Regions from separate parts of the Streptomyces sp. NPDC049585 genome, predicted to be linked through region 1. Evidence: riboswitches for the same ligand, from Rfam matches in the RefSeq annotation. Region 1 holds a riboswitch; the other holds the start of a gene.

What was found. A riboswitch is a leader RNA that binds a small molecule or an ion and turns the genes downstream of it on or off. The one in region 1 is predicted to bind S-adenosylmethionine.
Region 2: linked by a shared signal. The riboswitch ahead of AB0K17_RS27835 (aminotransferase class V-fold PLP-dependent enzyme) and the one ahead of thrC (threonine synthase) in region 1 are both predicted to bind S-adenosylmethionine.

The regions. Positions count from the first base shown of each region.
Region 1 covers NZ_JBFAPE010000021.1:62,858-77,631, reverse strand. Annotated here, with positions in the region: gene AB0K17_RS21415 (CBM35 domain-containing protein) at 1-184, shown strand, start outside; gene AB0K17_RS21410 (hypothetical protein) at 269-592, opposite strand; gene AB0K17_RS21405 (class II fructose-bisphosphate aldolase) at 740-1,567, opposite strand; gene AB0K17_RS21400 (1-phosphofructokinase family hexose kinase) at 1,591-2,505, opposite strand; gene nagA (N-acetylglucosamine-6-phosphate deacetylase) at 2,629-3,783, opposite strand; gene AB0K17_RS21390 (ROK family protein) at 3,780-4,736, opposite strand; gene AB0K17_RS21385 (sugar isomerase) at 4,855-5,751, opposite strand; gene AB0K17_RS21380 (extracellular solute-binding protein) at 5,986-7,263, shown strand; gene AB0K17_RS21375 (DUF3263 domain-containing protein) at 7,274-7,549, shown strand; gene otsB (trehalose-phosphatase) at 7,570-8,409, shown strand; gene AB0K17_RS21365 (trehalose-6-phosphate synthase) at 8,443-9,921, opposite strand; gene AB0K17_RS21360 (glucosyl-3-phosphoglycerate synthase) at 9,963-10,910, opposite strand; SAM riboswitch class I at 11,093-11,239, shown strand; gene thrC (threonine synthase) at 11,233-12,558, shown strand; gene AB0K17_RS21350 (ubiquitin-like small modifier protein 1) at 12,639-12,914, shown strand; gene AB0K17_RS21345 (cold-shock protein) at 13,329-13,532, shown strand; gene groL (chaperonin GroEL) at 13,872-14,774, shown strand, end outside.
Region 2 covers NZ_JBFAPE010000042.1:19,125-33,898, reverse strand. Annotated here, with positions in the region: gene AB0K17_RS27875 (glycosyltransferase family 4 protein) at 1-579, opposite strand, end outside; gene AB0K17_RS27870 (glycosyltransferase family 87 protein) at 712-1,950, shown strand; gene AB0K17_RS27865 (hypothetical protein) at 2,008-3,153, opposite strand; gene AB0K17_RS27860 (NlpC/P60 family protein) at 3,189-4,262, opposite strand; gene AB0K17_RS27855 (NlpC/P60 family protein) at 4,514-5,572, opposite strand; gene AB0K17_RS27850 (NYN domain-containing protein) at 5,795-7,147, opposite strand; gene AB0K17_RS27845 (rhomboid family intramembrane serine protease) at 7,360-8,091, shown strand; gene AB0K17_RS27840 (Lrp/AsnC ligand binding domain-containing protein) at 8,088-8,369, shown strand; gene AB0K17_RS27835 (aminotransferase class V-fold PLP-dependent enzyme) at 8,374-9,735, opposite strand; SAM riboswitch class IV at 9,872-9,987, opposite strand; gene trpD (anthranilate phosphoribosyltransferase) at 10,066-11,130, opposite strand; gene AB0K17_RS27825 (cytochrome bc complex cytochrome b subunit) at 11,285-12,916, opposite strand; gene AB0K17_RS27820 (Rieske 2Fe-2S domain-containing protein) at 12,913-13,965, opposite strand; gene AB0K17_RS27815 (c-type cytochrome) at 13,962-14,771, opposite strand.

The DNA.
Region 1 (14,774 bases):
CCTGAACATGAAGAACTTCGCCCAGGCCAAGAACGGCGACTGGGAGAAGGGCTGGACCCGGACGTTCGCATGGATCGACCTGAACAAGGGCACGAACACCATAAAGATTTCGTGCGAGCAGGGCAATCAGTGCAACTTCAACCTCGACCAGGTGTGGCTGAAGCCGGGGCACGTGAACGGCTGACGTCGGCGTATCGAAGAAAGCCCTGAGCCTTCGCGTCTTGGACGGAACGCGAAGGCTCAGGGCTTCATTGGCCGGGCGAGTCGGTCAGCCCTGGCGGAAGCCCACGCAACGGCTCGCGACCCAGCCCTTGCGGCTCTTGTAGTTGAGCGGGACCCACGTGTTGTACTTAGTGGAGGAGCCGGGGCAGGTGTAGGAACCACCGGTCTCCTCTCCCGTGCAGTACTCGTACCAGCAAGGAACGTCCTGCTTGGCCGGAATCCTGGCGATCACGGGTGCGGACGTGGTCTGCGCGGAGCGGATGTTCCACGCGTTGTTCCAGTTGTTGGCCTGGCCCCAGCCATAGGCCTGGGCGGACGACGATCCTGCGAACAGCGCGCCCAGTGCGAGCGCGCCGCTCATGGTCATCATTCGTATCCCTCGGCGCATTTCTTCCCCTCATGCGGTCTCACGGTCACCTCTCGCAACCGGTGTCGGAGCGAGAGGTTCAAGATCATATAGCTCTTTTGTTCGATTCGATAATCGGTTTTGGCCGGTTTGCTCCCGCCTGACTCCTGCTCAGAAGCGCACTGTCTCCAGGAACTGCGTCACCACCCCGGCCATCGCCTCGCGGGCCGGGGTGAGGTGTTTGCGGGGGTCCGTCGTCGACGGGTGGGCTGCGAGGGAGGCGCGGAGCGTGGTCGTGAAGGCGCGGTTCAGGGCCGTACCTACGTTGATCTTGCGGATGCCCGCTGTCACCGCCGCGCGGAGTTCCTCGTCGGGGACGCCCGAGGAGCCGTGGAGGACCAGGGGGACGGGGACGGTCGCGCGGAGGGTGGCGATCAGGGTGTGGTCCAGGGTTGCCGTGCGGGTGGTCATGGCGTGGCTGCTGCCGACCGCCACGGCGAGGGCGTCCACGCCGGTCTCGGCGACGTAGGCGGCGGCCTCGGCGGGGTCCGTACGGACGCCGGGGGTGTGGGCGTCGCCCGGTTTGCCGCCGATGCGGCCGAGTTCGGCCTCCAGCCAGATCTCGCGTGCGTGGGCCCAGCGGACGGCCGCGGCGGTTGCCTTGACGTTGTCGGCGTAGGGGAGTTTCGACGCGTCGAACATGACGGAGCCGAAGCCGTGGGCGTGGGCGGCGTGGAGGAGGTCCACGGTCTCGACGTGGTCGAGGTGGAGGGCGAGCGGGGCGCTGGAGGTGCGGGCCACGGCGGCCGTGGCGGCGGCGAGGGGGGCCAGGGCGCCGCCGTGGTATTTCACGGCGTTCTCGGAGATCTGGAGGACGGCCGGGGTGCCCGCGGCCTCGGCGCCGGTGGCGATCGCTTCGGCGTGTTCGAGGGTGATGACGTTGAAGGCGGCGAGGGGACGGCCGGACTTCATGAGCTCGCTGGTGCGGATGAGGGGCATGTGGCGGCTCCTGTCGTGGGGTGTCACATGGCCGTGACCCGTACCTGCGGGAGCAGGTCCTCGTACGCCGCCGCGTCGAAGTCGCCCGCCGTCGGGGAGCGGACGGTGGCGGCCGCCAGGGCCACGGCCCGGGCGAGGCGGTCGGGCCACGGCAGGTCGCGGGCGAGCAGGAGACCGGCCACGGCCGAGTCGCCGGCGCCCGTGGGGTTGCCCTGCAGGGGACGGGGTGTGGTGGCCCGCCAGATGCCGTCGGGGGTGACGGCCAGCATGCCGTCGGGGCCGAGGGAGGCCGCGACCGTGTGGGCGCCGCGGCGGCGGGCGTCCATGGCGGCGCGCAGGGGTTCCGTCGAGCCGGTGAGGGCCGCCAGTTCGGCGGCGTTGGGCTTGACGACGTCGGGGCGGGCGGCGATGCCGCGCCGCAGGGGTTCGCCGCCGGTGTCGAGCAGGACGGGTACGTGGCGGGCCCGGGCCTGCCGTACGAGATGGGCGTACGCGCCCACCGGCACGCCCGGTGGCAGGCTGCCGCACAGGGCCACGGCGTCGGCGTCGCACAGCAGTTGGGCGTAGCGGTCGGTGAAGGCGGCCCATTCGCCGGGGGTGATGTCGGGGCCGGTCTCGTTGAGCTGGGTGGTGGTGCCGGTGGCGGCGTCGGTGACGGCGACCGTGCGGCGGGTGGTGCCGGTGACGGGGAGGAGGGCGTCGGTCAGCGGGCCGGGCGCGTCGGCCAGCAGCCGGCGCAGGGTCTCGCCGGTGGGTCCGCCGGCGAAGCCGGTGACGACGGTCTCGTGGCCGAGGGCGGCCAGGACGCGGGAGACGTTGAGCCCCTTGCCGCCGGGGCGTTCGAGGGCCTGGGTGACGCGGTGCTCGGTCTGCGGGAGCAGCTGGGGGACGCGATAGGTCAGATCGAGCGCGGCGTTGAGCGTGACCGTGAGGATCATCGGCGCCTCTCTCTCCTCGACTCTCTCCTCGTCCGGCGGACGACAGCGCCAGTGATCATGCCAAATGCGCGGCGGCAGGCCCAGACCTCGGGACCTGCCGCCGCGCCGCAACTGGAGGAGCAATCAGCCCACTTCGGGACGGACCAGCCACTCTCCCCTGCGCATGACGCCCACCAGGTCGTAGGAACCGTCGAACACCAGCAGGTCCGCGTCCTTGCCGGGTTCGAGGGAGCCGACACGGTCGTCGACGCCGAGCAGTCGTGCCGGATTGGCGGACAGGGCCCGTACGGCGTCCTCGACCGGCAGCCGGTCGACCGTCACCGCCCGCTTGAAGGCCACGTCGAGGGTGAGCGTGGAGCCGGCGATCGAACCGGCCGTGGGGCCGTCGGAGATGCGGGCGACGCCGTCCCTGACCTCGACACCCATCGGGCCGAGGGTGTACATGCCGTCGGACATGCCCGCGGCGGCCATCGCGTCCGTGATGAACGCGACGCGGTCCGCGCCGGCCCGCGCGAAGGCCAGCTGCAGGACGGCCGGGTGCAGATGGGTGCCGTCGTTGATGAGCTCGACGGTGACCCGCTCGTCCTCCAGCAGGGCCGTCACCGGCCCCGGCGCCCGGTGCAGCAGCGAGGGCATCGCGTTGAACAGGTGGGTGGCCACCGTGGCCCCCGCCTCGACGGCCTCCAGCGTGGCCTCGTACGAGGAGTCGGTGTGGCCCACGGCGGCCACGACCCCGTGGTCGGCGAGCAGACGCACCGAGTCCAGGCCGCCGGGCAGCTCGGGGGCCAGCGTCATCATCCGGGCGGCGCCGCGGGCCGCGTCCAGCAGCTTGCGCACGTCCGCCGGGTGCGGATCGCGCAGCAGCTCCGGCTGGTGGGCGCCGCAGCGGTGCGGCGAGATGAACGGACCCTCGAAGTGGACGCCGGCCAGCTCGCCCTGCTCCGTCAGCTCCGACAGCAGCGCCGCCTGCCGGGCCAGGTCGTCCAGGTCGCCGGTCACCATGGAGGCGACCATGGTCGTCGTGCCGCGCGCGCGGTGCGCGCCGATCGCCGTCATCGCCTCCTCGGCGCCACCCGCCTGGAACGACGCGCCACCGCCGCCGTGCACGTGCATGTCCACGAAGCCGGGGACGATCCAGTGCCCGGTCAGATCCATGGTGGGCGCCTCGTGCGGCACGCCCTCCGCGATCCGGGTGCCCTCCACCGTCAGCCGGTCGTCCTCCGCGACCCCGGCCGGCAGGACCACGCGGGCTCCGGTGAGAACCGTACGTTCGTTCATCGGGCGGATACCTCCGTGGTGTCGGTGGGGACGGCGAGCAGGTCCCAGGCGAGCAGACCGGCGCCCAGGCAGCCGGCGGCGTCCCCGAGGGCCGCCGGGACGATGAGGGGGAGCCTGCGGAACGTCACGCGCTCGGCGACCGCCGCGCGCAGCGGCGCGAACAGCGTCCCGCCGGCCTCGGCCAGCCCGCCGCCGATGATCAACATGCCGGGGTCCAGCAGGCTGACCGCCACGACGAGGCCGTCGGCGAGCGCGTCCACGGCGCGCTGCCACACGGCGCGGGCGCGCTCGTCGCCGGCCTCGACGGCCCGGGCGCAGCCGGCCGCGTCCGCCGCCGGGTCGCCACTGGCCTCGGCCCAGGCACGGCTGACGGCCGAGGCGGAGGCCAGCGTCTCCAGACAGCCCCGGCCCCCGCAGCCGCACAGCGGCGCATCCGGGCCGGTACGGACGGCCACGTGGCCGATCTCGCCCGCGTTGCCGTGGGCGCCGGCCTCGATCCGGCCGTCGATGCCGATCGCGCCCGCTATGCCGGTGCCCAGCGGCACGAACAGGAAGCGGTCCGCGCCCCGGCCTGCACCGATACGGCCCTCGGCCAGCCCGCCGGTGCGCACGTCGTGGCCGACGGCCACGGGAATCCCGCCGAGACGCTCGGCCAGCACGTCGCGCAGGGGCACGTCGCGCCAGCCGAGGTTCGCGGCGTACACGGCGGTGCCGGAGGCCGCATCCACGATCCCGGGCACGGCCACCCCGGCCGCCACGGCCCCCTCCCCGAACCGCTCCTCACCGACGCCGCGCAGCTCGGCGGCCAGATCGAGGATCCCGGCCACGACGGCATCCGGCCCCCGCTCACGGCCGGTGGGACGGCGCGTCTCGTACAGGAGCGTGTGGTCCGGGGCGACGAGGGCCGCCTTGATGGCGGTGCCGCCGACGTCGAGGGCGATGACGTGTTTCACGCCTGTAGTTTTGCGCGTCGGAGCACGAAAGGTCTAGTCCACTCGCCGGGGTGGCGGCCGGTACCGCCTGTGGTGGGGCCGGGGTCCGGGGCGGAGCCCCGATTTCGGGTCCGGCGCCTCACCTCGTCGGCAGGATCACGCTCCGCGTCAGGTTGCGGGGGGCGTCCGGGTTCAGGCCTCGGGTCTGTGCCAGGGTCACCGCCAGGCGCTGGGCGCGGACGAGGTCCGCCATCGGGTCGCGGCCCTCCGCGTGGACGAGGGTGCCGCCGGTGGCCGCGACCTCGGCCGGGAGGCCGTCGGGCAGGGGGCCGAAGGCCCATGTCACGCGGCCGGGGGCCGTGATGGCCACGGGGCCGTGGCGGTATTCCATCGCGGGGTAGGCCTCCGTCCACGCTCCGGCCGCTTCGCGCATCTTCAGGGCCGCTTCCTGCGCCAGCCCGTACGTCCAGCCGCGGCCGAGGAACGTCCACTGTTCGGCGATCAGTGCCGCCATCGGCAACTCCTCGGCCAGGGCCTCCTCCGCGTCGGCTGCGGCCTTCTCGACGGTGGCGGCGCCGTCGATGCCGGTGCGCAGGTAGGCCAGGGCGGTGGTGGCGAAGCGGGTCTGGACGACGGATTCCTCGTCGGCCCAGTCCAGGACGGCGACCTCGGTCGCCGTGTGCATCACCGGGGTGTGCGGGTCGGCGGTCAGGGCGAGGGTGGGGGTGCGGCCGCGGAGGGTGTCGAGGAGGTGCAGTACTTCCGTGGTCGTGCCGGAGCGGGTGATGGCGACCACGCGGTCGTAGGTCCGGCCCACGGGGAATTCGGAGGAGGCGAAGGCGTCGGTCTCGCCGTGGCCGGCGGCCTCGCGCAGGGCCGCGTACGCCTGGGCCATGAACCACGACGTGCCGCAGCCGGTGACCGCCACGCGTTCGCCGGGGGCGGGGAGCCCGGGGGTGTGGGCGGCCGCGGTGGTGGCGCGGCGCCAGGAGGCGGGCTGGGTGGACAGCTCACGCGTGGTCAGTGACGGCTTCATGCGGCTGCGCTCCTTGCGGGTGCGGTGGTGCGGCAATCGGTCGTTCCCGTGCATAGCAGTCCGCGCTGACCTGGGGGAAGGGCGTTAGGGCGATACCGAAGCGCAACGCGGGATCCGTAGACCGTAAGGTTGCGCGCGGGAGAAACTCACGGTCTCCACGGGACTCACGAATCCCAGGGGGGAGATTCACGGTCTCCATAGTGCGGACACGAACCACAAGGTGGGTAGCAGAAGGTGCAGCGGCGGCGGTTCCTGGGCATGACGGCGGCGGGCGTGGCGACGGCGGCGCTGGCGCCCGTTCTGACGGCGTGCGGGAGTGAGGGCCCCGTCGGCGACAAGAAGCTGAAGCTGGTCGCGGCGGACTACGGCGACAAACCGGACAACAGCTCCAAGAAGTACTGGAATTCCCTCGCTCGGGACTTCGAGTCCAAGCACAGCGGCATCAAGATCGACGTCGAGGTCTACAGCTGGACCGAGGTCGACAAGAAGGTCGCCGACATGGTCGCCGCCGGCAAGGCGCCCGACATCGCGCAGATCGGTGCGTACGCGGACTTCGCGGCCGCCGGCAAGCTCTACAGCGCCGACCAGCTGATCTCCATCCCCACCCAGGCGGACTTCATCACCCCGATCGCCAAGGCGGGCGAGGTGCACCGGGTGCAGTACGGCCTGCCGTTCGTCTCCAGCACCCGCATGCTCTTCTACAACCAGTCCCTCTTCACCAGGGCCGGCATCGGCAAGGCGCCGGAGACCTGGGAGGAGCTACAGGCCGCGGCGGTCAAGCTCAAGGCGGCCGGCGTGAAGATACCCTTCGGTCTCCCGCTGGGCCCCGAGGAGGCGCCCGCCGAGACGATGCTGTGGATGCTGGCGGGTGGCGGCGGCTACACCGACAACACCGGTGCATATACGATCAATTCGGACGCGAACATCAAGGCGTTCGCGTGGGTGCGCGACGAACTCGTCGGCAAGGGCCTCACCGGCCCCGGCGACCCCGCCCGCACCAACCGCCAGGACCTCTTCGAGGCCTTCTGCAAGGGCGACGTGGGCATGCTGCACGGCCACCCGACGCTGATGCAGCAGGCGGAGGCCGCCAAGCTCAAGTACGGGACGGCGCCGCTGCCGGGCATCAAGGGCAAGGCCGCCTCCACCATGGGCGTCGCCGACTGGATCATGGCCTTCAAGCAGAACGGCCACCGCGAGCAGATCGGCACCTTCCTCGACTTCGTCTTCAGCAAGGACAACCACCTCAGCTTCACCGGCCAGTACCAGCTGCTGCCGGTGACCGAGTCCGCCTCGGCCGCCATGCACCTGGACCGGCAGTACGAGAAGCTGTGGCCGTTCCTCGACCAGCTGCAGAACGCCGACTTCTACCCGGCCGACAAGACCTCCTGGGCCAAGGTCAGCGCGACGATCAAGGAGAAGATCGGATCCGTCGTGCAGAAGAGCGGCGACCCCGCCGCCGTCCTCGGCGAGATCCAGCGCGAGGCCGAGGCGACGGAGCTGGCCGACCGGTAGGTTGGAGTACGTGAGTCGGGAGAAGGACGGCGGAACGGACGCGCCGGAGGGCCGCCCCCGGGGCGGCCTGTCCGCACGCGACCTCGCCGTCCTCGCCCTGGAACGGCAGTCCTGGCCCGGGCCCGGCGCCAAGGAACGGGCCGTCCGCGAACGCCTCGGCATCACGCCCACCCGCTACTACCAGCTCCTGAACGTCCTGCTCGACGACCCCCGCGCCCTCGCCCACGACCCCGTCACCGTCAACCGGCTGCGGCGCCTGCGCGAGGAGCGGCGCGAGCGCCGCTGACACCGGTAGGGTCGGGCCCCATGGGCAGCCAACCGCTTCCGGAACCCGTGACCGACGCCGGCCGCGAGGGCCTGACCGCGCTGCTCGCGCGGCCCGAACACGCCGTCGTCGCCCTCGACTTCGACGGCACCCTCGCCGAGATCGTCACCGACCCCGAGCGGGCCCGCGCCCACCCCGGCGCCGTGCCCGCCCTCGCCCGCCTCGCCCCGCACCTCGCCTCCGTCGCCGTTGTCACCGGCCGCCCCGCCGGGGCCGCGGTGCGCCACGGCGGCTTCGCCGGCGTGCCGGGCCTGGAGCGCCTGGTCGTGCTCGGCCACTACGGCGCCGAACGCTGGGACGCGGTCACCGGCACCGTACGCGCCCCGGCGCCGCACCCGGGCGTGGCGGCGGTACGGGCCGAGCTGCCCGGCGTGCTCGACGCGTCCGGTACGTGGCAGGGCACCTGGACCGAGGACAAGGGGCGGGCCATCGCCGTGCACACCCGGCGCGCCACCGACCCGCAGGCCGCCTTCGACGCGCTGCGCGCGCCGCTCGCGGCGCTCGCCGAGCGGCACGGGCTGATCGTCGAGCCGGGGCGGTTCGTGCTCGAACTGCGCCCGCCCGGTGTGGACAAGGGCGTCGCCCTCGCCGGCTACCTCCGCGAGACCGGGGCCCGCGCGGTGCTGTACGCCGGCGACGACCTCGGCGACGTGGCCGCCTTCGCGGCGGTGGAGGAGCTGCGCGGCGAGGGGGTGGCGGGGACGCTCGTGTGCAGTGGCAGTGCGGAGGTGACGGTGCTGGCCGAGCGGGCGGACCTTGTGGTGGACGGGCCGTCGGGTGTGGTGGAGCTGTTGACCGCGCTTGCGGACAAGCTGGGCTGAGCGGTCTCCCGGGGGCGAAGCCCCCGGGAGGGCCTACCGTCGCAGCGCCGCCAGTTGGTCCGTGAACCAGTGGGCCGGGGGCAGGGCGGTTGCTGCGGACGTGAGACGTTTCGTGCGCTCCGCGCGCTCGGCCGGGTCCATCAGCAGGGCCATGTGCAGGGCGCGTGCCGTCGCCTCCACGTCGTACGGGTTCACCAGGAGCGCGTCCTCGCCCAGCTCCGCCGCGGCGCCGGCCTCGCGGGAGAGCACCAGCGCACAGCCGCGGTCGGAGACGAGGGGGACCTCCTTGGCGACGAGGTTCATGCCGTCGCGGATGGGGTTGACCAGGGCCACGTCGGCGATGCGGTAGGCGGCGAGGGAGCGTGCGAAGTCGTCCTTGACCTGCAGCGAGACCGGTTGCCAGGAGTCCGTGCCGAAGGCGGAGTTGATCTCCTGGGCGACGCGCTGGACCTCGTCCGTGTAGTCGCGGTAGACCTTCAGGTCCTGCCGGGAGGGGTAGGCGAAGGCGAGGTGGACGACGCGGCCGCGCCACTGGGGGTGGTCCTCCAGCAGGCGCCGGTAGGCGTGCAGGCCGCGCACGATGTTCTTGGAGAGCTCCGTGCGGTCGACGCGCAGGACGATGCTTCGGTCGGGGCCGATCTGCTCGCGCAGCCGGTCGATCCACTCCTCGACGTCCGGCCGGTGCGCGCGGGCGCGCAGGAACTCGGCGTCGGCGCCGAGCCCGTGCACGCCGAGCCGGGTGGTGCGGTCCTCGAAGCGGACGGCCGCGGCGGTGCCGTCCTCCTCGCGCAGGATCTCCGCGCCGGGCAGCACGCTCGCGCAGCAGGCGGCGAAGGACTCGGCCCAGCGGCGGGTGAGGAAGGCGGCCCGGTCGCCGCCGAGCATGCCGCGCAGCACCTGTTCGGCGATGTCGTCGGGCAGCAGGCGGTAGTAGTCGGGCGGGGCCCACGGGGTGTGGGAGAAGTGGCCGATGCGCACATCGGGGCGGCGGGCGCGGAGCAGCCCGGGCACGAGGGTGAGGTGGTAGTCCTGGACGAGGACGCTGGCGCCCTCGGCGGCCTCCTCGGCGACGGCGTCGGCGAAGGCGGTGTTGTACGCCTCGTACTGGGCCCACTGCTCGCGGAACCCGCTGTCGAAGGACGGTTCGAGCGGGGTCTGCCAGAGCATGTGGTGCAGGAACCACAGGACGGAGTTGGCCACGCCGTTGTACGCGGCGGCGAAGGTGGCGGAGGGGATGTCGAGCATCCGCACCGGCTGCTCGCCGGTGTCGGCGGCGTCCAGCCTGCGCCCGGCGCGCCGGGCGGCGAGCCGGTCGCCCTCGCCGAGGGCCGCGCAGACCCACACGGCCCCGGCGTCCGGGCCGATCGCGCTCAGCCCCGAGACCAGCCCGCCGCCGCCGCGGCCCGCATGCAGCGTGCCGTCCTCGCCGAGCCGGTAGGAGACCGGGCCGCGGTTGGAGGCGACCACGATGGGCGCCGCGCCGGGGGAGGTGTGGGTGTGCTCAACGACCATGTCGCCAGCCTTGCCCCCGGGAGAACCGCTCAAACGTACGCTTACGCGGCATGCCGGCGGGCGTACTCCGGGATTCCGGCCATCGGGGGGCGCTCCTCGGTGTCGACCGGGTACGTCCGCGGGACGAAACCCTCCGCCGTTCGCTCGAACTGGGTCAGTGCGGGCCGCACGAGGTGGCCGCGGGCCAGCCGCAGCTGCGCCGTGCGGTAGATGGTGGCTGCCATCCGGCCGAGCGCGCGGCCGTCCTGGTGGCGGTGCTTGCGCTCGCCGACGTCGACCTGGGCGAGGGCGTCCAGGCCCACCGTGTGCAGCGCGTCGACGAGCAGGCCGAGCTCCACGCCGTACCCGACGGGGAAGGGCAGCCGCTCCAGCAGCGAGCGGCGGGCGGCGTACTCGCCGCCCAGCGGCTGGACGAAGCCGGCGAGCTGCGGCCAGTGCAGGTTCAGCAGCGGGCGGGCGACCAACTCGGTGACCCGGCCGCCCTGGCCGGGGGCCTCGCCGAGGGGACGGTCGTACATCCCCTTGACGAACTGCACCTCGGGGTCGGTCAGCAGCGGGCCGACGATGCCGGAGACGAACGTGGCCGAGAAGTCCCGCAGGTCGGCGTCGACGAAGCAGATCACGTCGCCGGTGGTGACCAGCAGCGAGCGCCACAGGACCTCGCCCTTGCCGGGCAGGGCCGGGATCCGCGGCAGCACCTCGTCGCGGTGCACCACGCGCGCCCCGGCCGCCGCCGCCTCCGCCGCCGTACGGTCGGTGGAGCCGGAATCCAGCACCACCAGCTCGTCCACGAGCGGGACGGCGTCCGTCATCAGCTCGCGACGGATCGTCGCCGCTATGGCGCCGACCGTGGCCTCCTCGTTCAGCGCCGGCAGTACGACGCTGACCGTGGTGCCCGAGCCGCGTTTGGCAGCGAGAAGCCGGTCGAGCGGACGATCGGCTGCGGACCAGGACCGCTGGGCCAGCCAGCGCTCCACCTCATCCAGCACGTGTAGGACTCCCTGCTGTGCATCGTCTCGATGGTCGCCGATGCGCCCGTGTGACGCATCTCGCGGTTCGGACGGCCCTCTGCTGCGGCCGCCCCTTCCGTTACAGTCTTGAACAACGCGGACGGCCGCCCTATGTCGGGGTCGTTCCGCGCACAAATGCCTGGGTCCGCCCAGCGCCATACCGCTCATCCAGAGGGGCAGAGGGACACGGCCCGATGAAGCCCCGGCAACCCTCCAGCCGGTCTTTCGTCCGTACAGGACGCGAGGCTCCCGGCGGGGAAGGTGCCAATTCCGTCTCGTGGCGAGGTGCGCCGCGAGGAAGATGAGGAGAAAGGGCCTCGCCTCCATGGCCGTCGAAGCCGTTGAAAGTCGTACCACCACACCCTCCGCCGGACCTGCGTCCTCCTTCGGACCTGCCGTCGCGCTCTCCTGCCGCGAGTGCGGCGAGCGCTCCCCCCTCGGCCCCGTCTTCGCCTGCGCCTCCTGCTTCGGACCGCTGGAAGTGGCCTACGAGCTGCCCCAGGGCGATCCCGAGGAGCTGCGCCGGCGCATCGAGGCCGGCCCGGCCAGCATCTGGCGGTACGCCCCCCTGCTGCCGGTCGCCGCGGACGTCGCCGAACGGCCCAACCTCAACCCCGGCCTCACCAAGCTCGTCAAGGCCGACAACCTCGCCCGCGAACTCGGCGTGACCGGCGGCCTGTACGTCAAGGACGACTCCGGCAACCCCACGCACTCCTTCAAGGACCGCGTCGTCGCCGTCGCCGTCGAGGCGGCGCGCGCCTTCGGCTTCACCACCCTGTCCTGCTCCTCCACCGGGAACCTCGCCGGGGCCGTCGGCGCGGCCGCGGCCCGCGCGGGCCTGCGCTCGTGCGTGTTCATCCCGCACGACCTGGAAGCCGGCAAGGTCGTCATGGCCGCGGTCTACGGCGGCGACCTCGTCGGCATCGAGGGCACGTACGACGACGTCAACCGCTTCTGCTCCGAGCTCATCGGCGATCCGCTCGGCGAGGGCTGGGGCTTCGTCAACGTCAACCTCCGCCCGTACTACGCGGAGGGCTCCAAGACCCTGGCGTACGAGATCTGCGAGCAGCTCGGCTGGCGGCTGCCGGACCAGATCGTCGTGCCCGTCGCCTCCGGCTCCCAGCTGACGAAGATCGACAAGGGGCTCCGGGAGCTCGTCGCCCTCGGGCTCGTCGAGGACCGGCCGTACAAGATCTTCGGCGCCCAGGCCGAGGGCTGCGCCCCGGTCTCCCGCGCCTTCAAGGCGGGCCACGAGGTGGTTCGGCCGGTACGGCCGGACACCATCGCCAAGTCCCTGGCGATCGGCAACCCGGCCGACGGGATCTACGTGCTCGACATCGCCCGGCGCACCGGCGGCGGCGTGGAGGACGTCGACGACGCGGCGGTCGTCGACGCGATCCGGCTGCTCGCCCGGACGGAGGGCATCTTCGCCGAGACCGCGGGCGGGGTGACGGTGGGCGTGACCCGCAAGCTGCTCGCGAGCGGCGCGCTGGACCCGGAGCTGACCACGGTCGTGCTCAACACGGGGGACGGGCTCAAGACGCTCGACGCGGTCGCGGCGGGGCCGACGGCCACGATCCGTCCGACGCTCGACGCCTTCCGTGCGGCGGGCCTGCAGGGCCGGTAGGGCCCTTCGCCCGAACGGGCGTCCCTTTCTTCGCTTACACCTCTCACCTCACACGACACACAGAAGGTCGAGGCATACCCATGAGCGTCACCGTCCGTATCCCCACCATCCTGCGCACCTACACCGGCGGGCAGGCGGAGGTCGCCGCCGAGGGCGCCACCCTCGGCGAGGTGATCGCCTCCCTGGAGGCGAACCATCCCGGCATCGCCGGCCGGGTGCTCGACGACGCCGGCAAGCTGCGGCGCTTCGTGAACGTCTACGTGAACGACGACGACGTCCGCTTCGAGGACGGCCTGGGCACGGCCACGCCCGACGGGGCCGGCGTCTCGATCATTCCCGCCGTCGCGGGCGGCTGAGCCGGCCTCGCGACCACGCTCGGCAAGCAGACGGAATCGCCCCGTCCGTAAAGCGGACGGGGCGATTCCGTCTGTTGAAGCGCGCTACAGTTGGGGCGTTCCCCCTCTGGCGTCACTGCCGAGTGCGTACGAGAACCCGTCAAGTTGTGCCCATTGCGAGGATGCGATTTGCCGGGTTGGTGGCGTTTTGCCCGGCCCGACTTGCCCGGGAAGCTGTGGAAATCGGTACGAATAACCGATCGGCCGCCGCCGGATTTCTCGTCCGAGTGACCTGTTGCAGACGGCATCCGTGCAGATACATTCAGCCGCGGTCGACGCGTTCCGGCGCACACCCCCACCCTGTCTGGGGGTGAGGTCTGACCCGGGTCCGCGAAGTGCGGTCCTGTGCAAGGGCCAGTAATAGGGGAGTTAGGCATGGCTCAGGGCACCGTCAAGTGGTTCAACGCGGAGAAGGGGTACGGCTTCATCGCGGTCGACGGTGGTGCGGATGTATTCGTCCACTACAGCGCGATCCAGATGGACGGTTACCGCACCCTCGAGGAGGGGCAGCGGGTCGAGTTCGAGATCTCGCAGGGCCAGAAGGGGCCGCAGGCGGACATGGTCAAGGTGACCGTCTGATCGGTGCGCATCGACCACCGGCTCACTGAAGCTCGCTGAAGCTCGCCGAGGGGCTCGCGTCATCACGACGCGGGCCCCTCGCGCGTTGCGGGCACCCTTGGGCACCACGTGTGACCCAAGGCCCGGCGGGGCAGGCTGCACCGGTAGGGCGGCCTTGCACTCTCAGGGTGCGAGTGCTAATCATTGGGCTTAGCACTCTCCAGGTGAGAGTGACAGATTTGGACCGTCGGTGAGGTCGCGGGCCAAGCGGGGCAAGGAACCGCGGGGCAAGCAGGCCGTCCGTCGCGGGCGCCAGCGCGGTCCGGAGCAATCCACCCCGTCCTGGGAGGACCACTTCACATGGCCAAGATCATCGCGTTCGACGAGGAGGCACGGCGCGGTCTCGAGCGCGGGATGAACCAGCTCGCCGACGCCGTCAAGGTCACCCTCGGCCCCAAGGGCCGGAACGTCGTCCTCGAGAAGAAGTGGGGCGCCCCCACGATCACCAACGATGGTGTGTCCATCGCCAAGGAGATCGAGCTCGAGGACCCGTACGAGAAGATCGGCGCCGAGCTGGTCAAGGAGGTCGCGAAGAAGACGGACGACGTCGCCGGTGACGGCACGACGACCGCGACCGTCCTCGCCCAGGCGCTGGTCCGCGAGGGTCTGCGCAACGTGGCCGCCGGTGCCAACCCGATGGCCCTGAAGCGCGGTATCGAGAAGGCCGTCGAGGCCGTCTCCGCCGCCCTGCTCGAGCAGGCCAAGGACGTGGAGACCAAGGAGCAGATCGCCTCCACCGCCTCCATCTCCGCCGCCGACACCCAGATCGGCGAGCTCATCGCCGAGGCCATGGACAAGGTCGGCAAGGAAGGCGTCATCACCGTCGAGGAGTCCAACACCTTCGGCCTCGAGCTCGAGCTCACCGAGGGCATGCGCTTCGACAAGGGCTACATCTCGGCGTACTTCGCGACCGACATGGAGCGCATGGAGGCCGTCCTCGAGGACCCCTACATCCTCATCGCCAACTCCAAGATCTCCTCGGTCAAGGACCTGCTCCCGCTGCTGGAGAAGGTCATGCAGTCGGGCAAGCCGCTGCTGATCATCGCCGAGGACGTCGAGGGCGAGGCCCTGTCGACCCTGGTCGTCAACAAGATCCGCGGCACCTTCAAGTCCGTCGCCGTCAAGGCCCCGGGCTTCGGCGACCGCCGCAAGGCCATGCTCGGCGACATCGCCATCCTCACCGGTGGCACGGTCATCTCCGAG
Region 2 (14,774 bases), on a different contig from region 1:
CCGGGCGCGGACCTCGGCGCCGCCGGAGGCCGGGTGGAAGGTCTTCTCGTCCACGCCCGGCGGCAGTTGCACCATGCGGGCCGCGGCCTCGTCCGTCACGGCGGCGGCGATGCGCGAGCGCGTGTACTCGCCCAGGTAGGTCAGGGTGTCGGTGCCCTCGCCGATCCGGCGCAGCAGCTGCCGGGCGCCCGGCAGCTGCGCCCAGCCCGCCTCGTGCCCGTGCGTGGTGCCCACGATCCGCCGCGCGCCCGCGCGGCGCAGGGCCGGGGCCATCAGCCCCAGCGGGGCCGCGGCCCCGAACCACACGGAGCTGCAGCCGTGTTCCCGCAGCAGCTCGCACGCGCGTCGGGTCACCCTCGGCGTCGGCAGCAGCATCGTGGTGCGGTCCCGGACGACGGGGAACGGCTGCTCCGCGTCGAACCGGGCCGTGGCCGCACGGCCCTCGTGGCCGTGCTTCCAGGTCGAGGCGTAGACGACGATGCCCGCGGGGTCCAGGCGCAGCGCCATGTTGTGCAGGAACGCCTGGATGCCGCCGGGGCGTGGCGGGAAGTCGTTGGTGACGATCAGGGTCTTGTGCAGGCTCTTGTGCATCGCCGCCGACAGTACCGGGTGCATTGGGGGGTGAACCGCGCCACGTCCCGCCACGTCGTCGCGCGGTGGCGCCCCGGAACGGCATCATTCCCTTCAGTGACGGTGCGACGGAGGTGAGTGATGGTGGCGGGCACTGGTCTGCGACTCTCGATCGTGGTGTGGGCCGTCACCCGGGCCGTACTGCTGATGTGCGTCTTCCGCGTGTGGGACATGCCCGGCTCGGACGTCTCCGTCGACATCGAGGTGATCTATCAGGGCTGGTACGGGGTGCTGCGCACCGGCATCTACCCGTACGACGACGTCACCTGGCAGTACCCGCCCGCCGCCGCGCTCGCGGTCCTCTCCCCCGCGCTGCTGCCGTTCCTCGGCTACGCGCCCGCCTTCTTCACCGTCTGCCTCGCCGCGGACGCGGCCATCATGGGCATGCTGCTGTACGCGGCCCGCGGCGGCCGGCGCAGCCCGCTGGGCGTGTGGGTATGGGTCGCCGGAGTGCCGCTGCTGGGGCCCATCGTCTACGCCCGCTACGACGTGATGGTCACCGCCGTCGCGGTGGCGGCCCTGCTCGCCTCCCGCCGCCGCACCCGGCTGTCGGGGGCGCTCACCGGATTCGGGGCGCTGCTGAAGGTCTGGCCCGTCCTGCTGCTCGTCGGCACCCCGCGCGGCCGCCGCACCCGCTCCACGTGGGGCGCCGCCCTGCTGACGGTCGCGGTGCTCACCATGCTGTTCACCGCCGCGATGCCCGGGGCCCTGGCGTTTCTCACCTTCCAGCGCGACCGCGGCACGGAGGTCGAATCCCTCGGCTCCCTCGTCTTCCATCTGGCCCGGCACGCCGGCTGGCACGGCAAGGCCCGGCTGAACTACGGCTCGGTGGAGTTCCTGGGCCGCCACGTGCACGCGGTGAGCGCGCTGGCCCTGCTGCTGAGCGTGCTGGCCTTCGCCTGGCTGCTGGTGTGGCGGGTACGGGCCCGCCGCTTCACCGCGACGACGCCGTACGACGCGGCGTTCGCGGCGGTGCTGCTGTTCACCACGACGAGCCGGGTGATCAGCCCCCAGTACATGGTGTGGCTCATCGGGCTGGGCGCGGTGTGCGTGACGATGCGCACGCCGCGGCAGCAGCTGCCGGTGCTGCTGGTGCTCCTTGCGGCGCCGCTGACGCAACTGGAGTTCCCCATCTGGTTCTCGCACGTCGTCGCCAGCGACAAGCTGGGGGTGGCGACGCTGACCCTGCGGAACGCGCTGCTGGTGACGGCGACGGTGATCTCCTGCCGGCGGCTGTGGCGCGAAACCGTGCTCCCACGGGGGAAGGCGGGCACGCAGGAACCGGACCCGCCCCGGGAGTCGGCGCTGGTGGGCCACTGACCACCACGGTCCTCGATCGCCGGACGGGCTTTCGGGAAGGGGCGGGGTGGGGGGAAATCAAAACGCCTCGGCCACGTACTCGCGCCACTGGGCCGTGAACGCGGCCTCGCTCACGCCGAGCGCGCCCCACAGGCCCCCGCGCCCGGCGGCGCGGTACGCGGCCACCAGCCGCTCCTCCCCCCACCGCTCCGCGATCAGGCGGCACGCCAGCCAGCCCCCCTCGTACGCGCGTGCCAAGCGCCCCGCGTCGCCGGTGAAGGCGAAGTCGGTGTCCGGCGGCAGCCGGTCGGGCGGGGCGCCGCCGGCGACGGTGCCGGCGAGTTCGGGGGCGATCTGACGCGGTGTGCGGGCCGTGCCGCGGTAGGCGACCCAGTCGGCGAAGCCCTCCGAGAGCCACATCGGTGTCGAGCGGGTCGTGGCGTCGCGCGTGGCCGCGTGGGTGGTCTCGTGGGTGAGGACGACCCGCCGTCCGAAGTCGCCGAGTTCGGCGTAGGCCTCGGGGTTGACGACGATGCGGTCCTCGGTGGTGACGGCGGCGATGCCGCGGTATTTGGAGGGTGGGGAGTCGAGGAGGGCGGCCATGCGGTCGAGGGTGGCGGGGAGTTCGACGACGACGCGCCGGGGCCAGGGGCCGGGCCAGGCCGCGGTGACGGCGGGGACGGCCCGGTCGGCGAGGTCGGCGAGGTCCTTGAGACGGCCGCGGTCCTGGTCGACGCCGAGGACGAGGGTGCTGGTGCCGTGCACGGCGGTGAGGGTGCCTTGTTCCCACAGCTGGTTGCCGGCGCGGGTGGCGTCCTGTCCGGTGACGTACCAGCGTTCGCCGTGCCGGGCGACGGTCAGTCGGACCGGCACGGTGGCGGTGGTGCCGCCGTAGCCGGCGATGCGGTAGCGCAGCTGGGCTTCGGCGGTGGTGCCTTTGAGGCTCTTCAGCCGGTATTCCCAGGTGGCGAGGGGGAGTGCGGCGAGGTTGGCGTAGACGCGGCGGCGCTCGGCGCGGTAGCGGTCGGCGGCGGGGTCGACGGCGTCGAGGTAGGCGTTCTCGTTCTTGTCGCGGACGGCGGCGGCCCAGCGTTCGAGCAGCCGGCGCACGCCTTGGGTGCCGGTTTCGTGGGGTGGGGTGCTGCAGCCCGCGAGGACGAGCAGGGCCGCGGCGGCGGCTGCGTACGCCGCGCGCCGTCGCTTCCCTCCGCCACCGCCTGTCACGCCCGCATCGTACGGGCAGGGGTGGCGCGGCCGGTTCAGGGGCGGGTGACGGAGGAGATCGGCATCATGTCGGCGCGGTCGTAGCGGACGCGGGCGCCGGGGTAGGGGGCGTGGACGACCTGACCGCCTCCGACGTACATGCCGACGTGGCTGGCGTCGTCGCGGTAGATGACGAGGTCTCCGGGGCGGGCCTCGGAGAGGGAGACGTGGCGTCCGGCGTGCCGCTGGGCCTGGGAGGTGCGGGGCAGGCCGACGCCGGCGCGGCCGTAGGCCCACTGCATGAGGCCGGAGCAGTCGAAGGCGGTGGGTCCGTTGGCGCCCCAGGCGTAGGGCAGGCCGACGGCCTGGCGCACGGCCATGGCGGCCAGGGCGCCGCGGCCGGAGCCGCCGAGGGAGGAGAGGTCGGGCAGGGCGGGTGCGGCGGCGTGCAGGGGGCCGGCGGGGCGTTCCTCGGAGCGGGAGGAGCGGGCGTACTGGGCGCGTTCGGCGTCGGGGAGGGTGTCGAGGAGCCGGCGGGCGGCGGAGAGCCGGGATTCGACCTCGCGTTTGTGGGCGTCGACGGCCCGGCGGGTGTCCTCGAGTTCGGCGAGGGTGCGGGCGGCTTCCTGGCGCTGCTGGCGCAGGGTGCGCTGGGCGGCGAGGAGGGCGTGGAGTTGTTCGGCCTGGCGTCCGGTCACCCGGTCGAGGGTGCTGGCCTTGTCGAGGTAGCCGTCGGGGTCGCAGGAGAGCAGCAGTTCGAGGGCGGGGTCGACGGCGCCGCTGCGGTACTGGGCGGTGGCCATCATGCCGAGGGTGCCGCGCATGCGGTTGACCTGTTCCTGGCCGCGGGCGACGCGGTCGGTGGCCCGTTCGACCTGCTCGCGCAGGGCGTCGGCGCGCTCGCCGGCGGCGTTGAACTTCTCCGTGGCCCGTTCGGCCTGCTCGTAGAGCCGGTCGAGTTGGGCGCGCACCGTTCCGGCGGGCTTGACGTCCTCGGCGCCGTCGCCGGGGGTGGCGGTGGCCGGGGCCGCCGAGAGGGCGGCCGCGGCGGTGGCCACGGCGGCGGAGAGCACGCTGACCCGCATGCCCGGGACGCGGCCGGAGGGAGCGATACGGCGATGGGACGCCACGGGGCGGCGCACTCCTTCCTGACGTGCGGCCCCTGCCGCCCGGTGACGGGCGGACGACGGCCGGGCGCCGCGCGGCAGACAGTAGCGGCGCGCTCACCCCGTGTTCAAAGACCTTCGCCTGCGAAGGCTTATGCGAGACGCCGACGCCCCGCTCAAGGTGCAGGTCACCGGCGGGGCGTGCGGTCAGTTGCCGTAGTCGTCATTCCCTCGAAAGGGCGGCATGGCGCGCTGGCGCGCCCGGTGGCGGTCCGTCAGCCGATGCGGACGCCGAACTGGAAGGGCATGTTGCTCATGGCCTCGTAGCGCACGCTGGCGCCCGGCTTGGGGGCGTGCAGGGTCATGCCGTTGCCGGCGTAGAGGCCGACGTGGTGCAGGTCGCCGTAGAAGAGCACCAGGTCGCCGGGCTTGAGCTGGCTCTGGTCGTAGATGCGGGTGCCGTCGTTGGCCTGTTCCTGCGAGGTGCGGCTGATGTCGACGCCGGCCTGGGCGTACGCCCATGAGGTCAGGCCGGAGCAGTCGAAGGAGCTAGGGCCGGTGGCGCCCCAGACGTAGGGGGAGCCGACCTTGCCGTCGGCGGCCGCGAGGGCGGCGGCGCCGCGGCCGGAGCCGGCGGGGATGTTGGGCCGGCTCGCGGAGCGGCCGGCGCGGGCGCCGTCGGTGGAGTGGCCGTCCTTGCCCTGGGTGCTGCCGCCGCTCTCGCCGGTGATCTCGGCGCGTTCCTTGGCGGAGAGGGAGTTGAGCTGTTCCTGGGCGGCGGCGAGCTTGCCCTGGATGTCCTTCTTGTTCTCGCTGAGCGCCTTGCGGGTGGATTCGAGGTCGGCGAGCTTGCCGGTGGCCTCGGCGCGCTGCTGACTCAGGCTGCGCTGCTTGGCGGCTATCTGGCGCAGCGTCTCGGCCTGCTTGGCGGTGAGCTGGCCGAGGGTGGAGGCGTCGCGCAGGTAGCTCTCGGGGTCGGAGGAGAGCAGCAGTTGCAGGGCGGGGTCGAGGGAGCCGGTGCGGTACTGGGCGGTGGCCATGGCGCCGATGCCGGCGCGGAGCTTGTTGAGCTCCTCCTGGCCGCGGGCCACCTTGTCCTGGAGGTCGCCGACCTCCTTCTCCAGCTTCTCCTGCTTCTCCTTGGCCCCGTTGAACTTCTCGGTGGCCTGCTCCGCCTCTTCGTAGAGCTTGTCGACCTTGGCCTTGGCGTCCGAGGTGGAGGGCGCATCGGCGTGGGCCGCCTGCGCGGAGAGGGCGACGGCCGCTGCGGCGGTCGCGGTCAGCACGCCGGCACGGGCGCGGCTCGGCTGCTTGGGACGACGGTGGGACGCCACGGAGTCGAGCTCCTTCATCTGCCTCGGCCGCCGGCGCTGCCGCGCGGTCGCGCGCGCACGGCGGGACCTTCACCACCATCCCGAATGAATGATCGCCGAGTGAAGGTTCGAGGCCCGACCCTAGTGAGCGGAATGTGATCCTTTCAAATTCTCAAGCGAAAAAATTCCGTCAGAACCCCATCCTTTACCTGCCGGACACGTTCCGTAGCCGACGGGCGACGATCAGGGACGGGCAAGTCGCTTGAGCAGCAGGGCCGATGAGACCGGCCGGGCACCCGCCTTGGCCACGCCGTCGGCCACCTCGCGGTCGGTGGAGACCACCACCACCGGCCGGCCGGGCGGCTCGGCCCGCACCAGCTGGCGGATCAGCTCGTCCGCCGTCACGCCGGGCTTGCTGAAGAGCACCCGCACCCCGCGCGGCGGCGCGAGCAGCACCGGGGCCGCCAGCTCCGCACCGTCGAAGACGCAGGTCACCTCGGCGCCGGTGCGGGCGGCCAGCATGGCCAGGCCGCCCAGCAGCCGCAGCCGCTGCTTGTCCAGCGGCATGGTGGGATAGCCGGTCTTGGTCACGTTGTAGCCGTCGACGACCAGGTGCGTCTGAGGCAGCGCCAGCAGCTGGTCGAGGAGGGCCGGATCGGTCTCCGACAGGGCCCGGGTGGCGATGTCCTTGGGCGACATGGTGCCCGGGCGCACCGCGTCGACGGTGTCCGCGGGGCGTACGGAGACGGGGGGCAGCGCCAGTTCGCGGCGCAGGCCCTGGGCCGCGTCCAGCACGGAGTCCAGCAGCAGGCGCAGCCGCATGTCCTCCACGCTGCGGCCCTCGCGGGCCGCCCGGCGGCTGGCCTCCAGGGCCGCCTCGGCCTCGGCCAGGCGCGCCTTGACGCGGCGCGTCTCGCCCTGGGCCGCCGCCTTGTCGGCCTGGGCCTCGGCGCGCACGGCCTCCAGCTCCTCGCGGGCCTTGCGCAGGGCCGCCTCGCCGCGCCGCACGTCGCTGTCGGCGCTGCGCAGCTTGCGGCGCAGCCCCTCGGCCTCCTTGCGGGCCGCGTCCAGCTCGGCGCGCATCCGCTCGGCCTCGGTGCGGGCCTCGGCCCGTACGGTCGCGAGCTCCTCGCGCAGGCGCTGCAGCTCGCGCTGCGCCTCCTCGCCGGCGCGCTCGGCGCCGGCCCGGGCGGCCTCCTCGCCGGCGGCGGTGACCAGCTTGACCCAGCCGGGCGGGCGCAGCACGAAGGCCATGGCCGCCACGTCCTCGGGGTCGGCGGCGGCGGGCGGGGCACCGGATTCCAGGGCCTCGGCGAGTTCGGAGCCGCTCTCGCGCAGCTTGGCGCCGATGCGCTGGCGGAAGGCGGCGTCGCCCTCCACGGCGGCGGCCATGGCGTTGCCGGCGAACTTCGCGCGCCGGCTCGGGGTGAACCGGGCGTACTGCCGCAGCTGTGCGGGCAGTTCCGCGACCGTCAGCTGACCGAAGGCATCGGCGACGAGCCCGACGACGCGCCGCCTGATGCCCTCGGGCAGGGGACGGTCGAGCACCTCCAGGACGCCGTCGTCGGCGCCACCGGCGTCACCGGCCGCCTCCACGCCGTCCCTGTGCTCCACCACCGCTTCACCGCTCCCGTTCCTCAGGCCGTCGCACCCGGCCGCTCCGCAACGCTCATGGTCTCGTCCGTCCTCGTCGAGTGCTCCTCGTAACCCTACGGCCTGCGGGCCACCGGACACGGTGGTGCGGGCCCATGGCCGCCTCCCGGCGAGGCGCTTGGTGCCGGTTGCGCCCGGTACGCCATGATCTGGTCATGATCGCAGCGGCTGCGCCCGGGAAGGCGGGCACCCCCTGGGTGACCTGGACGCTCCTGACCGTGTGCGGGGTGGTCTTCCTCGCCGGGCCCGCCTCCGGACTCAGCCCCTCCTACGGCAGCGGCACGGCCCTGCTGACCGCGCAGACCGAGTACTTCCAGCGCTGGGGGGTGGTGCCGGCGGAGCTGTGGCACGGCTCCCCCACGCATCTGATCACCCCGCTCACCGCGCTGTTCGTGCACGGCAACTGGCTGCACCTGCTGGGCAACATGCTCTTCCTCTACGTCTTCGGTGCCATGACCGAGGCGCACCTGGGACATGCCGCCTTCGCCCTGTGCTACCTCGTCACCGGCTATCTGGCCCTGCTCGGCTACGCGGTCGTGCACGCCGGCTCCGACCGCACGCTGGTGGGGGCGTCCGGCGCCATCTCCGGTGTGCTCGGCGCTTTCCTCTATCTCTTCCCCAGGGCCCGGGTGACCAGCCTCTTCCCGTTCCTCTTCTTCCTGCCGCTGCGCTTTCCCGCCTGGGTCGTGCTGCTGTTCTGGTTCGCCCTGCAGTGGCTGGCGGCGGGCACGGAGGCCGGGCGGCCGGGCGTGGCCTACCTCGCCCACGTGCTGGGATTCGCACTCGGATTCGGCTACGCCTGGGTCCACCCGACGCCTGCGGTTAGAGTGAGGGCCGCAGCCGGGGCCACCGAATCCGGGTCCACCGAAGGAGACAGAACGACGTGATCACCTCGATCGTGCTCATCAAGACCGACGTGGACCGCATCCCCGAGATCGCCGAGTCGATCGCCGCGCTGGACGGCGTGAGCGAGGTCTACTCGGTCACCGGCGCCTACGACCTGATCGCGATCGTGCGGGTGGCCCGGCACGACGACCTGGCGGACGTCATCCCGGGCCGCATCAGCAAGGTCACCGGCGTCACCTCGACGGAGACGCACATCGCCTTCCGCACCTACTCCCAGCACGACCTGGAAGCGGCCTTCGCCATCGGCCTGGACAACTGACGCCTCACGCCGCCCGCTGCGCCGGCACGCAGCGGCCGCCCTCCGTGCGGTAGAGCCACCGCGCGCCGCCTGCGACCAGTTCGCGCACGGCCCCCACGAACCGCTCCACGTGCTCGTCGGGGGTACCGGCGCCGAAGCTGACGCGTACGGCGCTGTGGGCACGGTCCTCGTCGGGCGCACCGCACTCCCCCGCCTCCTCCTGCCCGGCGCCCAGCAGCGTGCGCACCAGCGGGTGGGCGCAGAAGAGCCCGTCGCGGACCCCGATGCCGTACTCGGCGGACAGCGCGGCGGCCAGGTGCGAGCTGTTCCAGCCCTCGACGACGAAGGAAAGCACGCCCACGCGCGGGGCGTCGGGACCGAACAGCGACAGCACCCGTACACCCGGCACCTCGGCGAGGCCCTCGCGCACCCGGGCCACCAGGTACCTCTCGCGCGCGACGAGGCCCTCGAAACCCGCCTCGGTCAGGGCCCGGCAGGCGGAGGCGATGGCATAGGCGCCGATGACGTTGGGCGAGCCGGCCTCGTGCCGGGCGGTGGAGGTGTGCCACTCGGTCTCCAGGCGGCCGTCGGGGAGCCGGGTGACCCGGCGGCTGGCGCCGCCGCCGGCCAGGTACGGCTCGGCCTCGCGCAGCCAGTCGGGGCGGCCGGCCAGCACCCCGGAGCCGAAGGGTGCATACAGCTTGTGGCCGGAGAAGGCGACCCAGTCGACGTCGAGTTCCCGGATGTCCACGGGGTGGTGCGGGGCGAGTTGGGCGGCGTCCAGCACGATGCGCGCGCCGTGGGCGTGCGCCGCGGCCGCCAACTCCCGTACGGGCCACAGCTCTCCGGTGACGTTGGAGGCGCCGGTGACGCAGACCAGCGCGGGCCCATGGGGCTCGCGGTCCGCGAGGGCCCGCTCCAGGGTCGCGACGGCCTCCGCGGGGGTGCGGGGTGCGGGCAGGCAGGTGACGCGGCCCTCGCCCCAGGGCAGCAGCGCGGCGTGGTGCTCGGTCTCGAAGACGAACACCCGGCAGCCGGCGGGCAGGACGGTCGCCAGCAGGTTGAGCGAGTCGGTGGTGGAGCGGGTGAAGACGACCTGGTCGTCCTCGCGGCAGCCGAGGAAGCGGGCGACGGTGGCCCGGCTGTTCTCGAAGAGGTCGGTGGACAGCTGCGAGAGGTATCCGGCGCCGCGGTGCACGCTGCCGTAGTACGGCGCGTACGCGGCGACGTCGTCCCACACGCGGCGCAGGGCCGGGGCGCTGGCGGCGTAGTCGAGGGCCGCGTACGTCACCTCGCCCCCGGTGACGAGCGGTACGCGGACGTCGTTCCCCAGAACGGGCAGCGGGGGACGAACCGGACTTTCGGTGGCGACGGCGGCGGCAGGCATGGCGAACTCCCGTACGTGACAGGCGAGCAGAGGAAGGGGGATACGCTCGAAAAGGGCTCGAAGGGGCTCTTCGAGCCCTAGCGCATTCGCTGCATCACGGAAGGATCTCCCTCGACGACCAGGATCCCTGGCGAGGGATCCGCGCTTGCCGCAGACGTCCTGCCTGCGGCCCGGTCATCACCCGGGGCACCCCGCCACGGAAGGAGGGTTGCCGGACAGCAGGCCGGGGCCGAAACGCTGTCACTCGTGACCTGGCCAGGAGTATGGCATACGTGATCGCCCCGCGGAACCGTCGTTCCACGGGGCGAGACGCAACCGGCCGGAAGGGGGTCAGGCGTTGCTGGCCGCCACCCACTTCTCCAGCGTGCGCAGGGCGGCGCCGGAGTCGATGGACTCGGCCGCCCGCACCATCGCGGCGCGGATCTGCTCGGGCAGGGATGCGTCGGTGGGCGCCAGGGCCACCAGCGCCGCAGCGGAGTTGAGCAGCACCGCCTCCCGTACGGGGCCGGTCTCGCCGGCGAGCAGGCGGCGGGCGACGTCGGCGTTGTACGAGGCGTCGGCGCCGCGCAGCGCCTCCACCGGCACGATGTCGAGGCCCACCTCGCGGGGGTCGAAGGCCTCCTCGCGCACCCGGCCGTCACGCACGACCCACACCCGCGAGGTGGCGGTGGTGGTCAGCTCGTCCAGGCCGTCGTCGCCGCGGAAGACCAGGGCCGTCGAGCCGCGCTCGGCCAGCACCCCGGCCAGCACGGGCGCGATGCGGGGGTCGGCGACGCCGGTGGCCTGGGCGCGCACCCGGGCGGGGTTGGTCAGCGGGCCGAGTGCGTTGAAGGTCGTCCGGATGCCCAGTTCGCGGCGGGCCGGGGCGACGTGCCGCAGGGAGGGGTGGAACTTGACGGCGTTGCAGAAGGTGATGCCGGCCTCCTCGGCGACCTCCACCACCCGGCGGGGCGTCAGCTCCAGGTTGACGCCCAGCTTCTCCAGGACGTCGGAGGAACCACTGGCGGAGGAGGCGGCCCGGTTGCCGTGCTTGACGACCTTCGCGCCGGTGCCGGCCACGACGATCGAGGACATCGTGGAGATGTTGACGGTCTTGGCGCCGTCGCCGCCGGTGCCCACGATGTCCACACTGGGCCCGGGCACCTCGATGAGGTTGGCGTGCTGGTACATCGCGCGGACCAGGCCGGAGATCTCGGCGACGGTCTCGCCCTTGGCCCGCAGGGCCACGGCGAAGCCGGCGATCTGGGCGTCGCTGGCCGCCCCCCGCATGATCCGGTCCATGGCCCAGGCCGTGTCGTCGGCACTGAGATCCACGCCGCGCAGCAGGGCGTCCAGGATGCCCGGCCAGGAGGGGGCCACCGAGCGCTCGCCGCCAGATGGGGTCGCAACGTTCATGGTCCACACTCCTGGAGTGGTCTGGGGCGGGGCGCTCCACATGGCCCCGTCTGCCGTCCAGCCTATCGACCGGCCCCGGACGGCGAAGAGCCCCGTCCAAGCGATGGACGGGGCTCCTGCCGTGGCGATCAGTCGTCAGTGATCAGTCGGGGGATCAGTGGTGGCCGTGACCGCTGGTGATCTCCCGGTACTCCTCCGCGGTGGCCTTGGGGATCTGGGTCCCCTCGCCGTAGAAGCCCTTGGAGAGCTTCACGCGGAGCTTCTGGCCGGCACCGACCTTGCGGGCGACACCGTTCTCGTCCACCGCCGGCTCGAGCTCGAGCGGCTTGGGCTGCTCGTGCGAGGTCAGCGTGTGCAGCTGCTCCTGCGAGAGCGGCTCGTGGACCTCGATGAACTCACCGTGCGGCAGGCGCTTGATGACACCGGTCTCGCGACCGTGCAGCACCTTGTCCTTGTCGCGGCGCTGCAGACCCATGCAGATGCGGCGGGTCGCGATGAACGTCAGGACCGGGATCACGAAGAAGCCGACGCGGACGAACCAGGTGATGGCGTTGATCGACAGGTGGAAGTGGGTGGCCCACAGGTCGTTGCCACCACCGATCAGCATCACGAAGTACGCGGCGATCCAGGCGGCACCGAAACCGGTGCGCGTCGGGGCGTTGCGCGGGCGGTCCAGCAGGTGGTGCTCCCGCTTGTCGCCGGTGACCCAGGACTCGATGAACGGGTAGACCGCGATCGCGCCCAGCACCAGCGGGAAGATCACCAGCGGGATGAACACGCCCAGGACGAACGTGTGGCCCCAGACGTTGATCTCCCAGCCCGGCATCACACGGATGAGGCCTTCGGCGAAGCCCATGTACCAGTCGGGCTGGGCGCCGGTGGAGACCTGGTCCGGCCGGTAGGGGCCCATCGCCCAGATCGGGTTGATGGTCGCGATGGCGGCGATGGCCGCGATCACACCGAAGACCAGGAAGAAGAAGCCACCGGCCTTGGCCATGTAGACCGGCAGCAGCGGCATGCCGACCACGTTCTCGTTCTTCCGGCCGGGGCCGGGGAACTGCGTGTGCTTGTGGTAGAAGACCAGGATCAGGTGCGCCACCAGCAGGCCGAGCATGATGCCCGGCAGCAGCAGGACGTGGATCGAGAAGAACCGCGGCACGAAGTCCGAGCCGGGGAACTCGCCCCCGAAGAGGAACATCGAGATGTACGTGCCGATGACCGGCACGGACAGGATGGCGCCCTCCATGAAGCGGACACCGGTGCCCGACAGCAGGTCGTCCGGCAGCGAGTAACCGGTGAAGCCGGTGAACATGCCGAGGACGAACAGCAGGAAGCCGAACAGCCAGTTGACCTCACGCGGCTTGCGGAACGCACCGGTGAAGAAGACGCGCATCATGTGCACGAACATGCCGGCGAGGAAGATCAGCGCCGCCCAGTGGTGGATCTGCCGGATGAGCAGACCACCGCGCACGTCGAAGCTGATGTCGACGGTCGACTTGAACGCCTCGGACATCTGGACGCCCTGCAGCGGCTCGTAGGAGCCGTGGTAGACGACCTCGTTCATGCTGGGGTGGAAGAAGAGCGTCAGGTAGACGCCCGTCATGATGATGATGACGAAGCTGTAGAGGCAGACTTCGCCCAGCATGAAGGACCAGTGGTCCGGGAAGATCTTCCGCATGTTGACCTTGGCCAGGCTGTAGATGCCCAGTCGGCCGTCGGCCCAGTCGGCGACCCGCTCGCCCGCGGGTGCCTTGCGGCGATTGTCGGTAGCGGTTGCAGTGCTCATCCGCGCTCCCAGAAGGCAGGACCGACGGGCTCGGCGAAGTCGCCCATGGCCTCGAGGTAGCCCTTGTCGTTGACCTTGATCCGCAGCTGCGGAAGGGCGTGGCCGGCCGGGCCGAAGATCACGCGACCGCCGTCGGAGAGGTCGAAGGTGGACTGGTGGCACGGGCACAGCACGTGGTGGGTCTGCTGCTCGTAGAGGCTGATCGGGCAGCCGACGTGCGTGCAGATCTTGGAGAAGGCCACGATGCCGTCGGCCGACCAGTCGAGCTCGCGCTTGTCCTTGATGTTCTCCGGACGCAGCCGGACGATCATCAGGGCCGCCTTGGCGATCTCCTGCTGGAAGTCGTGGTCCTCCTCCTTCATGCCCTCGGGCATGGCGAAGGTCAGGGAGCCGACCTGGATGTCCTCGGGGCGCAGCGGCTGCATCGTGTTCTGGTTGATGAGCATCTTGCCCGCGGACCAGGCGGTCTTGCGCAGCTTGGTGCCGGGCAGCGGACCGAGGTCGCGCAGCAGCACCACACCGGAGAGCGGCACCAGGGCCAGCGCGCCGAACATGGTGTTGCGCAGCAGCTTGCGGCGGCCGAAGCCGGACTCCTCCGCGCCCTGCTTGAAGTCGGCCAGCACCTTGGCCTTGACCTCCGGGGAGGCCTCGATCGGGTGCCGGTCGTCGGCGTACTCGACGTCCGACATCAGGGTGCGGGCCCAGTGGACCGCGCCCGCGCCGATGCAGAACAGCGCCACGCCCAGGGTCAGGCCCAGCGCGAAGTTCAGCGCGCTGATGTGCCCGAGCGGGAAGACGTAGATGCTCTTGTCGACCGGGAGGGTCACGTAGGAGGCGATGAAGCCCACCGTGGCCAGCATCGACAGCAGGAACAGGAAGGCGACCACGCGCTCGGAGCGCTGGGCGGCCCGCTCGTCGATGTCCTGCTTACGGGGCTCGTGCGGCGGCAGTCCCGGGTCGGCGAACGGGTCGCCCGCGGTGGCTACGGCACCTTCGTGCGCGCCCTGCGCGCTCGGCAGGGTCTCTTCTGGAATGTCTTGGCTACTCATGACTTCTTGGCCTTGGCGGTGTGGGCGGCGACCCAGATGGCGACGGCGACCAGCGCGCCCAGACCGAAGATCCACGCGAACAGACCCTCGCTGACCGGGCCGAGACCGCCCAGTTCGAGGCCGCCCGGGCTCTTGGTCTTGTCGCTGTTGACCGTGTCGAGGTACGCGATGATGTCCTTCTTGTTCTTCTCGGACATCGTCGTGTCGGGGAAGGAAGGCATGTTCTGCGGGCCGGTCTGCATGGCCTCGTAGATGTGCTTCGGGTTGACACCCTCGAGCGACGGGGCGTACTTGCCGTTCGAGAGCGCGCCGCCCTTGCCGGTGAAGTTGTGGCACTGGGCGCAGTTCGTACGGAAGAGCTCCCCGCCCTTGGCGATGTCGGCGCCGTCGGGGCTGTACTGGCTCTTGGTCGGGGCGACCGGGCCCGCGCCGAGGGAGGCGATGTACGCGGCGAGCTGGTCGATCTCGGCCTGCGAGTAGATCACCTTCTTGCGGGGCGCCTGGGCGCCCTGCTGCTGCAGCGGCATGCGGCCGGTGGCGACCTGGAAGTCCACGGCGGCGGAGCCCACGCCGATCAGGCTCGGCCCGTCGGAGGTGCCCTGACCGCCGGTGCCGTGGCAGCTGGCGCAGCCCACGGAGTAGAGCTTCTTGCCCTCCTCGATGGCGAGGGACTGGGCGCTGTCATCGGCCTTGGCCGACTCGGCCGGCGCGAACGCGGCGTACAGCCCCCCGGTTACCGCCAGCGCGAAGAGTAGGACGACGACCGCCGCCAGCGGATGGCGTCGTCGTGCGGAGAGCTTTTTCACGGA